DNA from 2 places in the Micromonospora citrea genome. Region 2 is predicted to be linked to the other one. Evidence: riboswitches for the same ligand, from Rfam matches in the RefSeq annotation. Region 2 holds a riboswitch; the other holds the start of a gene.
What was found. Region 2 has a riboswitch for glycine ahead of gcvP (aminomethyl-transferring glycine dehydrogenase). Riboswitches for the same ligand answer to the same signal wherever they lie in the genome.
Positions count from the first base shown of each region.

Region 1 (4,411 bases), 6.8 Mb from region 2:
CCGTTACGACGCCGACTTCGACGCCTGGCTGACCCGCTGCGCGGCCGGCGACTGCGGGGGCGTGACGCCCCCGACCAACCGGCCGCCCTCCGCCTCGTTCACGGCGACGACGAGCGGGCTCACCGCGACCTTCACCGACCGGTCCACCGACGTCGACGGCAGCGTCGCTGCCCGGCGGTGGAGCTTCGGCGACGGCACCACGTCGTCGGCGACGAACCCGACGCGAACCTATGCGTCGGCCGGCACCTACACCGTCTCCCTGACCGTCACCGACGACCAGGGGGCCACCGCGACCACCGCACAGACGATCTCCGTCGCGGCCGGCGGCGGAAGCGCGCTGCCGGAGTGCGCCGGCGCCGACACCCGGGCGCTCGACCGCGACTGTCAACGCAGCGGCCGCTCGGCGACGGCCGGCAACTACGACTACCTGTACCTCCACCTGCCCTCCGGCGTCACCACCATGACGATCAGCGTGGCCGGCGGGACGGGCGACTGCGACCTGTACTACAGCCCCTCCACCTGGGCGACGACCGGCAACGCCACCCGATCCTCGACCGGCGCCGGCAACGCCGAGACCCTGACCGTCACCGACCCGTCCGCCGGCTACCACTACGTCAGCCTCTACGGCAAGACGTCCTGCGCGGGAGCCACCGTCAGCGCCCGCTACTGACGCCCGACCGCGAGCCTGCCCGAGAGGACGCGTCGCCCGGCCAGGCGCCGGGCGGCGCGTCCGCGCCGTCGGACCGGGCCGACGCCGGCGGGCGGCGCGCCCCGGTGCCGGCATAATCCCTCGCCATGGACATCGATGTACGGCACCTGCGGGCGATCTGTGCCGTCGCCGAGGCGGGGAGCGTGACGCGGGCCGCCGCCCAGCTGGGCCTGTCCCAGCCGGCACTGACGGCCCAGCTGCGCCGCATCGAGGACGTGGTGGGAGGCGCGCTGTTCGTCCGCGGTCGCACCGGCAGCCAGCCGACCGAACTCGGCAAGCTGGTGCTCAGGCGGGCCCGCGTCGTGCTGGCGGAGGTCGACGCGCTCGTCGACGACTTCGCCGACAAGCACCGCGCCGCCGGGCTGCTGCGGGTCGGCACCGTCCACGTCGCCTGCCTGAGCAGTGTCGTGCCCCGGCTCGCCGAGGGGTTCCCGCACGCGGAGATCGCGCTGCAGATCGAGCCGTCGTCGCGCCTGCTGGTCGAGGCGGTCGCCCGCGGTCAGCTGGACGCCGCCCTGGTGGGCAACATGGAGGGCTTCGACCTGCCTATCGGCGCCGCGCTCGCCAGCCGCACGATGGTGCCCCGGTACCCCATCTTCGTCGCGTTGTCCGCGACGCACCGCCACGCGGAGCGCGAGACGGTCCGGCTGGCCGACCTCAGCGAGGAGTCGTGGGTGTGCCCGCCCGGGCCCGACGACGGCACCCTCGCCTCGTTCCGTCGCGCCTGCCGCGTCGCCGGCTTCGAACCGAAGATCCGCTACGAGGCGCCCAGCGGGGCGGCGTACCCGCTGGTGGCGGCCGGCGACGGCGTCCGCCTGGTCGACCCGACCTGGGCGCCGGCCCCCGGCACGAAGGTCCTTCCCCTCGACGGCGAGCCGCAGGTGGCGAGGCTCGCGGTGGTCTGGCGGCGGGACGCCTTCACGCACGAGCAGAGCGCCGGCCTGTTCCGGGCGCTCGCCCGGGCCTACCTCGAGCACGTCCACGACAACCCGGTGTTCGCCCGATGGTGGCGGGAGCACCCCCACGCGCACCCGGTGGTGTGACGACCGGGGCGGTCGGTGGTTGATGTTGACGGCGTCTCCGCCGATCGCCTACTGTCTGCCCCGACAGCCGACAACTACATAGACACCGTTCGAACCTGTGCGGGAGAGACCCCGGAACGGGGCGCCGAAGGAGCAAACTCCCAAGAAACTCTCAGGCACCATTACCGCACAGGCGAGGTGGACTCTGGAAAGCAGACGACCGATCGTCTCACCCACGGTGCAAACCGCCCCTCGGCGGTGAAGCTCTCAGGTCAATGACAGAGCGGGAGGCAACCGACCGTACGACGCCGCGCGCGTCGGGACGAGGAGCGCCTCCGTGCACCAGGGCCAGACGACTCTGCGCCACCCACTCCCGCACACCGTGCACCGGGCGATCGGAGCCCGGTCCACCGCCACCGCCGGCTGGCCGATGCCGCCGCGCGACGACAGCGAGACCGCCGCCGAACACCGCGTCGCCCGCCCTGAGCGGACGCCGCGACCGGTGGAAGGCCGTCGGCACCGACAGCGACCCCGGGCACGCGGTCCCCACCGCGCCGGACCCGCGCGTCCCCGACACCCCCACACCCGTGCCCGGGCCGCCGCCGGCCGGCTCGCCGCCGTCCGAGACGGCGGCGAGCCGATGGCACGCGCCCCGCTGCCGGCTCGCCGCCCGCGCTGACGCGATTCCGTTCACCGAGGAGACGAGACATGGACGTACCGGCGCACCTTCGGTACAGCGAGAACCACGAGTGGGTCGACGAGTCGATCGAGCCGGCAGCGGTGGGGATCACCGCCTACGCGGCGGCGGCGCTCGGCGACGTCATCTACGCGGAACTGCCCGAGCCCGGCAGCCGCCTGGCGGCCGGCGACGTCTGCGGCGAGGTCGAGTCCACGAAGTCGGTGGCCGAGCTGTACCTGCCGGTCGGCGGAGAGGTCGTCGACGTCAACCGCGAGGTACTCGCCGACCCGGGCCTGATCGGCGCCGACCCGTACGGGAAGGGCTGGCTGCTGCGGGTCCGCCTGGCCGACGTGCCGCCGCTGATGACGGCGGACGAGTACCGCGCCCTCGTCGACGACGTCCGTTCCCCGACGCCGTAACCGAGAGAGGACATGCCGTGCCGAACAGGCTGCTGCTGAATGCGGCGGGAAGTGACCGTCTGCGCGGGCTCGTGGCGGGATCCGCGATGACCCGGCAGGTGGTGCGACGCTTCGTCGCGGGTGAGGAGAACGACGAGGTCGTCGCCGTGGCCCGGCGGCTCACCGCGGCGGGGATGCACGTCACGATCGACCACCTCGGGGAGGACACGACGACGCTCAGCCAGGCCGAGGGCGTCCGCGACACCTACCGGGCCCTGCTCGCGTCGTTGGGCAGGGCGGGTCTGGCCGCGTCCGCGGAGGCGTCGGTCAAGCTCTCCGCGCTGGGCGGCTCCCTGCCGGTCGACGGGCGCGACCACGCGTACCGGCTCACCCGCGACATCTGCGCCGCCGCAGCCGCAGCCGGCTGCGCCGTGACGATCGACATGGAGGACCACAGCACGGTCGACACGACGCTTGCCGTGCTCCACGACCTGCGCGCGGAGTTTCCGTGGGTGGGCGTCGCCCTCCAGGCGTGCCTGCACCGCACGGTCTCCGACTGCCGCGACCTCGCGTACGCGGGCAGCCGGGTCCGGCTGGTGAAGGGGGCCTACGCGGAGCCGGCCTCGGTGGCGCACGTCCGATCACGACAGGTGGACGACGCTTTCGAACACTGCCTGCGGGTCCTCATGGCGGGAGACGGCTACCCGATGGTCGCCACCCACGATCCGCGACTGGTCGACAGCGCCATCCGCCTCGCTCGCGACAACGGCCGCGGCGCGGGCGACTTCGAGTTCCAGATGCTCTACGGGATCCGCGCCAACGAGCAGGCCCGGCTCGCGGGGGAGGGGCACCGGATGCGGGTCTACCTGCCCTACGGCCACGACTGGTACGGCTATTTCACCCGCCGCCTCGCCGAGAAGCCCGCCAACCTGCTGCTCCTGGCCCGATCCTTCGCGCCCGGCGCCGCGAACTGACCGCGGGCCGCCCGGGGCGGGGCGGACGCCGAGGGGCGACTCCCGCCCCGGCGGACCGGGGCGCGACCACCTCGGAAGGGCGGGGAGACGTCCCCACGCGCCGGCAGCGACAACCAGCAACCGCGACAGGAGCAGGCATCATGATCAGCGTTTTCGATCTTTTCAGTGTCGGTGTCGGGCCGTCGAGTTCGCACACGGTGGGGCCGATGCGGGCCGCGCGTGCGTTCGTGGCGGGGTTGAAGGCTGACGGGTTGTTGTCGGGCACGGTGCGGGTGCAGGTGGAGTTGTTCGGTTCGTTGGGTGCGACGGGGCGTGGGCACGGTAGTGACCGGGCGGTGTTGTTGGGGTTGGCGGGTGAGGCGCCGGAGACGGTGGACACCGATGGGGTCGACGCGTGGGTGGCGCGGGTGCGGGCGGAGCGGCGGTTGTGGCTGTTGGGTGTGCACGAGGTCGACTTTGATCCGGAGCGGGATCTGGTGTTGCATCGGCGTCGGTCGTTGCCGTTTCATCCGAACGGGATGACGTTCGTGGCGTTCGACGAGCGGGGTGTGGAGTTGCGGGTGCGGACGTACTACTCGGTCGGTGGCGGGTTCGTGGTGGATGAGGCGGCGGCCGGGGTCGACCGGATC
Region 1 is NZ_FMHZ01000002.1:201,114-205,524, reverse strand. It holds gene GA0070606_RS01280 (collagenase) at 1-670, shown strand, start outside; gene GA0070606_RS01275 (LysR family transcriptional regulator) at 796-1,752, shown strand; glycine riboswitch at 1,843-1,929, shown strand; glycine riboswitch at 1,930-2,023, shown strand; gene gcvH (glycine cleavage system protein GcvH) at 2,440-2,829, shown strand; gene GA0070606_RS01260 (proline dehydrogenase family protein) at 2,916-3,782, shown strand; gene GA0070606_RS01255 (L-serine ammonia-lyase) at 3,923-4,411, shown strand, end outside.
Region 1: another riboswitch for glycine. It lies ahead of gcvH (glycine cleavage system protein GcvH); the one in region 2 lies ahead of gcvP (aminomethyl-transferring glycine dehydrogenase).

Region 2 (4,411 bases):
CGTACACCCCGTGCGTCGACGGATACGTCACCATGATCGCCGCGAGGGCGTCCCGGTGCTTGTCGATCTTCGTGTCGAGGTCGACGAGGTCGACGTTGCCGTCGGCGTCGCAGCCGACCACGACGACCCGCATGCCGGCCATCACCGCGCTGGCCGCGTTCGTGCCGTGCGCCGACGACGGGATCAGGCACACGTCACGGTGCCCCTCACCGCGGTCGCGGTGGTAGGCCCGGATGGCCAGCAACCCGGCCAGCTCGCCCTGCGACCCGGCGTTGGGCTGCACGCTGACCGCGTCGTATCCGGTCACCTCCGCCAGCCACCCCTCCAACTGGGCGATCATCTCCCGGTAGCCGGCGGTCTGCGCCGCCGGCGCGAACGGGTGGACGTGCGCGAACTCCGCCCAGCTCACCGGCTCCATCTCGGTGGTCGCGTTGAGCTTCATCGTGCACGACCCGAGCGGAATCATCCCCCGGTCCAGGGCGTAGTCGAAGTCCGACAGCCGCCGCAGGTAGCGCAGCATCGCCGTCTCCGAGTGGTGACTGCGGAACACCGGGTGGGTCAGGAACTCCGACGTGCGCGCCAGCCCGGTGGGCAGCGCGGCGTCCACGGCGCCGTCGACGGCGTCGACGCCGAACGCGGCCCACACCGCCGCCAGGTGCGCCGGCGTGGTCGTCTCGTCGCAGGAGACGCCGACCCGGTCGGCGTCGACCAGCCGCAGGTTCACGCCCCGCTGCGCGGCCGCCGCCACCACCTGCGCGGCCCGGCCCGGCACCGTCGCGGTGACGGTGTCGAAGAACGCGACCTCCGCGACGGCCACCCCGCCGGCGCGCAGCCCGGCCGCGAGCCGCGCCGCCATCTCGTGCGTACGCGCCGCGACGGCCCGCAGCCCGTCGGGGCCGTGGTAGACGGCGTACATGCCGGCCATCACCGCGAGGAGCACCTGCGCGGTGCAGATGTTGCTGGTCGCCCTCTCCCGACGGATGTGCTGCTCGCGGGTCTGCAACGCCAGCCGGTACGCCGGGTTGCCGTCGGCGTCGCGGGACACCCCCACGAGGCGGCCGGGCAGCATCCGCTCCAGGCCCGCCCGCACCGCCAGGTAGCCGGCGTGCGGCCCACCGAAGCCCATCGGCACCCCGAACCGCTGGGTGGTGCCGGCCGCGATGTCGGCGCCGATCTCCCCCGGCGGGCGCAGCAGCGTCAGGGCCAGCAGGTCCGCCGCCACGGTGACCAGCGCTCCCACGGCGTGCGCCGCCTCTACCAGCGGCGCGTGGTCACGCACCGCGCCCGACGCGCCCGGATACTGCAGGTGCAGGCCGAAGAACTCCGCCGGCAGTTCGTCGCGTTCCACGTCGAGCACCCGCACGTCGATGCCGAGCGGCTCGGCCCGGCTGGTGATCACCGCGACGGTCTGCGGCAGGGCGTCGGCGTCGACGACGTACACCGGGCTCCTGCTCTTCGACGCGCGGCGCGCGAGGGTCATCGCCTCGGCAGCGGCAGTGCCCTCGTCGAGCATCGACGCGTTAGCCGTCGCCAGCCCGGTCAGGTCCGTCACCATGGTCTGGAAGTTCAGCAGCGCCTCCAGCCGGCCCTGGCTGATCTCCGGCTGGTACGGCGTGTACGCCGTGTACCACGCCGGGTTCTCCAGCACGTTGCGGCGGATCACCGCCGGGGTGTGCGTGCCGTGGTAACCCAACCCGATCATGGACACGGCGACGGTGTTGCGGGCGGCCAGGGCGCGCAGCTCGGCGATGGCGTCGTGCTCGGTGGCCGGCTCCGGCAGGTCCAGCGTGCCGTGCCAGCGGATCACCTCGGGGATCGCGGCGTCCATCAGCTCGTCGATCGAGCCGTAGCCGACGGCCTCCAGCATCCGGCGCTCGTCGGCCGGCTCGGGGCCGATGTGGCGGGCGGCGAACTGCTCTGCGGTCATGTGCGGCGCTCCCCTGGGGCGAGGTCGACAGGTCGGCCTCCCCCTCTGTCGCGCCCGCGCAGCGCTCCACAGTGCCTGCCCACGAGGTCCTTTTGCCTGAGAGGTTCCGGGGAGGATTTGCCCCTTCGGCGCCGCCCCTGATGCCTTCCGGGCGGTCTCTCCCACGTGGGTGGTACCGGCATGGTCAACGCTACCAGCGCCCGGTTGCCCGGCGGATGTCGTACCCCCGGGCGACGATCACCGTGAGCTGTGGAGGTGTGACAGATGCCCGAGTCCACCGAACCCGCCAGACTCCACGAACCCGCCAGATTCCACGAACCGGGCGGAATCCACGCGCCGCCCGGCGCCCGCGACGAGCCCCGAGGACCTCGGCCGGTTCTTCGTCGCCCGCGCCAACACCGGCGACGTCGACGGCCTGGTCGCCCTCTACGAGCCCGACGCGGTCCTGGCCACCCCCGCCGGCCCGGCCGTCGGCACGCGGGCCATCCGGGCCGCGCTCACGGCGCTGCTGGCCGGCCGGCCCACCTTCACCCCCCGGGCAGCCGCAGCCGACCCTGCGCGCCGGGGACCTGGCGCCGACCTCCACCCGACTCGACGGCGGCGGCGTCACCGTCGAGGTGGCCCGTCGCCGGCCCGACGGCACCTGACGGTGGGTCATCGACCAGCCCCGCGCCGCCGGCTGACCCGGCCCGCGACCTGCGACGGCGGGCGTCACCGCCGGGGTCGTCGCGGCCCGCCCCCGCGCGTCGCCCCCAGCGGGTCCTGCCGCCGGGCTTGAACACGGACAGGCCCGTCGCCGTCCAGAGCAGGGCGAGGAACAGCGCCATCGCGCCGACCAGCAGCATCCCGGTCGCGCCGGGTTCGGCAGCGGGGTCCGCCGTGCGCGCCGCCAGCTCGTCGATCCACGGGCCCTCGAAGGTGGCGAGGACGGGAAGGCTGAGCGCGATGACCAGCTTGGCCAGCACCCAGCGGTGCCGCACCAGACCCCAGGGCGTGCCCAACGACACCACCACACCGGTGACGATCGCCAGGAAGACACTCGGGATCGCCAGGGCGACGTTGAACGTGTCCATGAGCAGATAGGCGCCGTGCCGTACCTGCGGCCGGTCCGTGCTCACCCCGACGACGGACAGGGTGAGCATCCCCAGGGACACGCCCAACCAGCCCACGCCGATGCCGACATGCAGCGTCAACCACACCTTGCGCCACACCCGCCCGAGCCGGGGGAAGCGCGGCCGCAGCCCAACGGTGACCAGCGTCGACAGCAGCATGCCCAGCCACGGCAGCTGGTGGGCGAGCAGGAACAAGAACTGTGCGGGGACGAACACCAGATGGAAGACGATCAGGACGCGCTGGACGTGCCCGACGGCCGCCGCGCGGCGCAGCGCGAACCAGCTGCCGAACGACAGCGCCGCCGCCAGCGCGTACCCGAGCGTCGCGGCTGTCTGAAACCGGGGATGGTGACCGTCGCGCCGCAGCGCCACGAAGGTCGCCGCGGCGAGCGCGAAGACCCCGAAGGCGAACTGCAGGTTTCTGGGGCTGAGCCAGCGGCCGGGCCGTTCGTGGAGGACCATGCCGCCAGCGTCGCCGGCCACGCCGTGCCGCCACGTCGGCTGATGCGGGAAAGCCGCTGCGCACATCGGCGCTGTTTCGCCGGCGCCGGCTACAACTTTCCGCCGACGCGCCCACCCCGGCAGGGCGCCTACCCTGGCGGCACGATGAACGCGTACGACCCACATCCGGCGACGCGCCGGCTCCGTCGGCCCGCGCCCACCGACACGGCCGTGGCGCTGCTCGTCGCGGTGCTCACGGCGACCGGCGCGTTCGGGACCAACGACTTCTTCGGCCCGACCCTGGCCGGCCTCGACGACCGCGTCCCGCCGCCGTGGCTCGGCGTCCCGCTCGCCGCGACGCTGGGGCTGCTGACCAGATGGCGACGAAGACTGCCGGTCACCCTGCTCGCCGCCGCGCTGCTGGCGAACGCTCTCGTGTCGGCCCACGCGGCCGTCGCGGTCGCGCTCTACACGCTGGGCGAACGTCGCCCCGGCGGGCCCAGGGTCGCCGCCGCCACGCTGGCGTCCACCGTACTGGTCGCCGTGCCGATCTGGCGGTTCGCCGGCGCGGACGGCGCCATCCCGATCAGCATGGCGGGCTGTGTCGCGCCAGTGCTGCTCGGCCTCTACGTCGGCACCAGGCACGAGCTGCTGCACCGCATCCGGGAACGGGCGGAACGCGGCGAGCGCGAGCAGCAGCAGCGCATCGCCCGGGCCCGCAGCGACGAACGGGCGCAGATCGCCCGCGACATGCACGACGTGCTCACCCACCGCGTCTCGTTGATGGTGCTTCAGGCCACCGCGTTGGAGGCCACCGGAGGCAGGGACGCGGTCACCATCGGCCGACAGATCGGCGCGACCGGCCGGGAGGCCCTCGCCGAACTCCGCGCCCTGGTGGAGGTTCTCCGCAACGACGACGACGCGCCGCTCA
Region 2 is NZ_FMHZ01000002.1:7,029,951-7,034,361, forward strand. It holds gene gcvP (aminomethyl-transferring glycine dehydrogenase) at 1-1,927, opposite strand, end outside; glycine riboswitch at 2,002-2,101, opposite strand; partial or broken gene GA0070606_RS34105 (YybH family protein) at 2,097-2,420, shown strand; gene GA0070606_RS34110 (hypothetical protein) at 2,455-3,501, opposite strand; gene GA0070606_RS31240 (sensor histidine kinase) at 3,646-4,411, shown strand, end outside.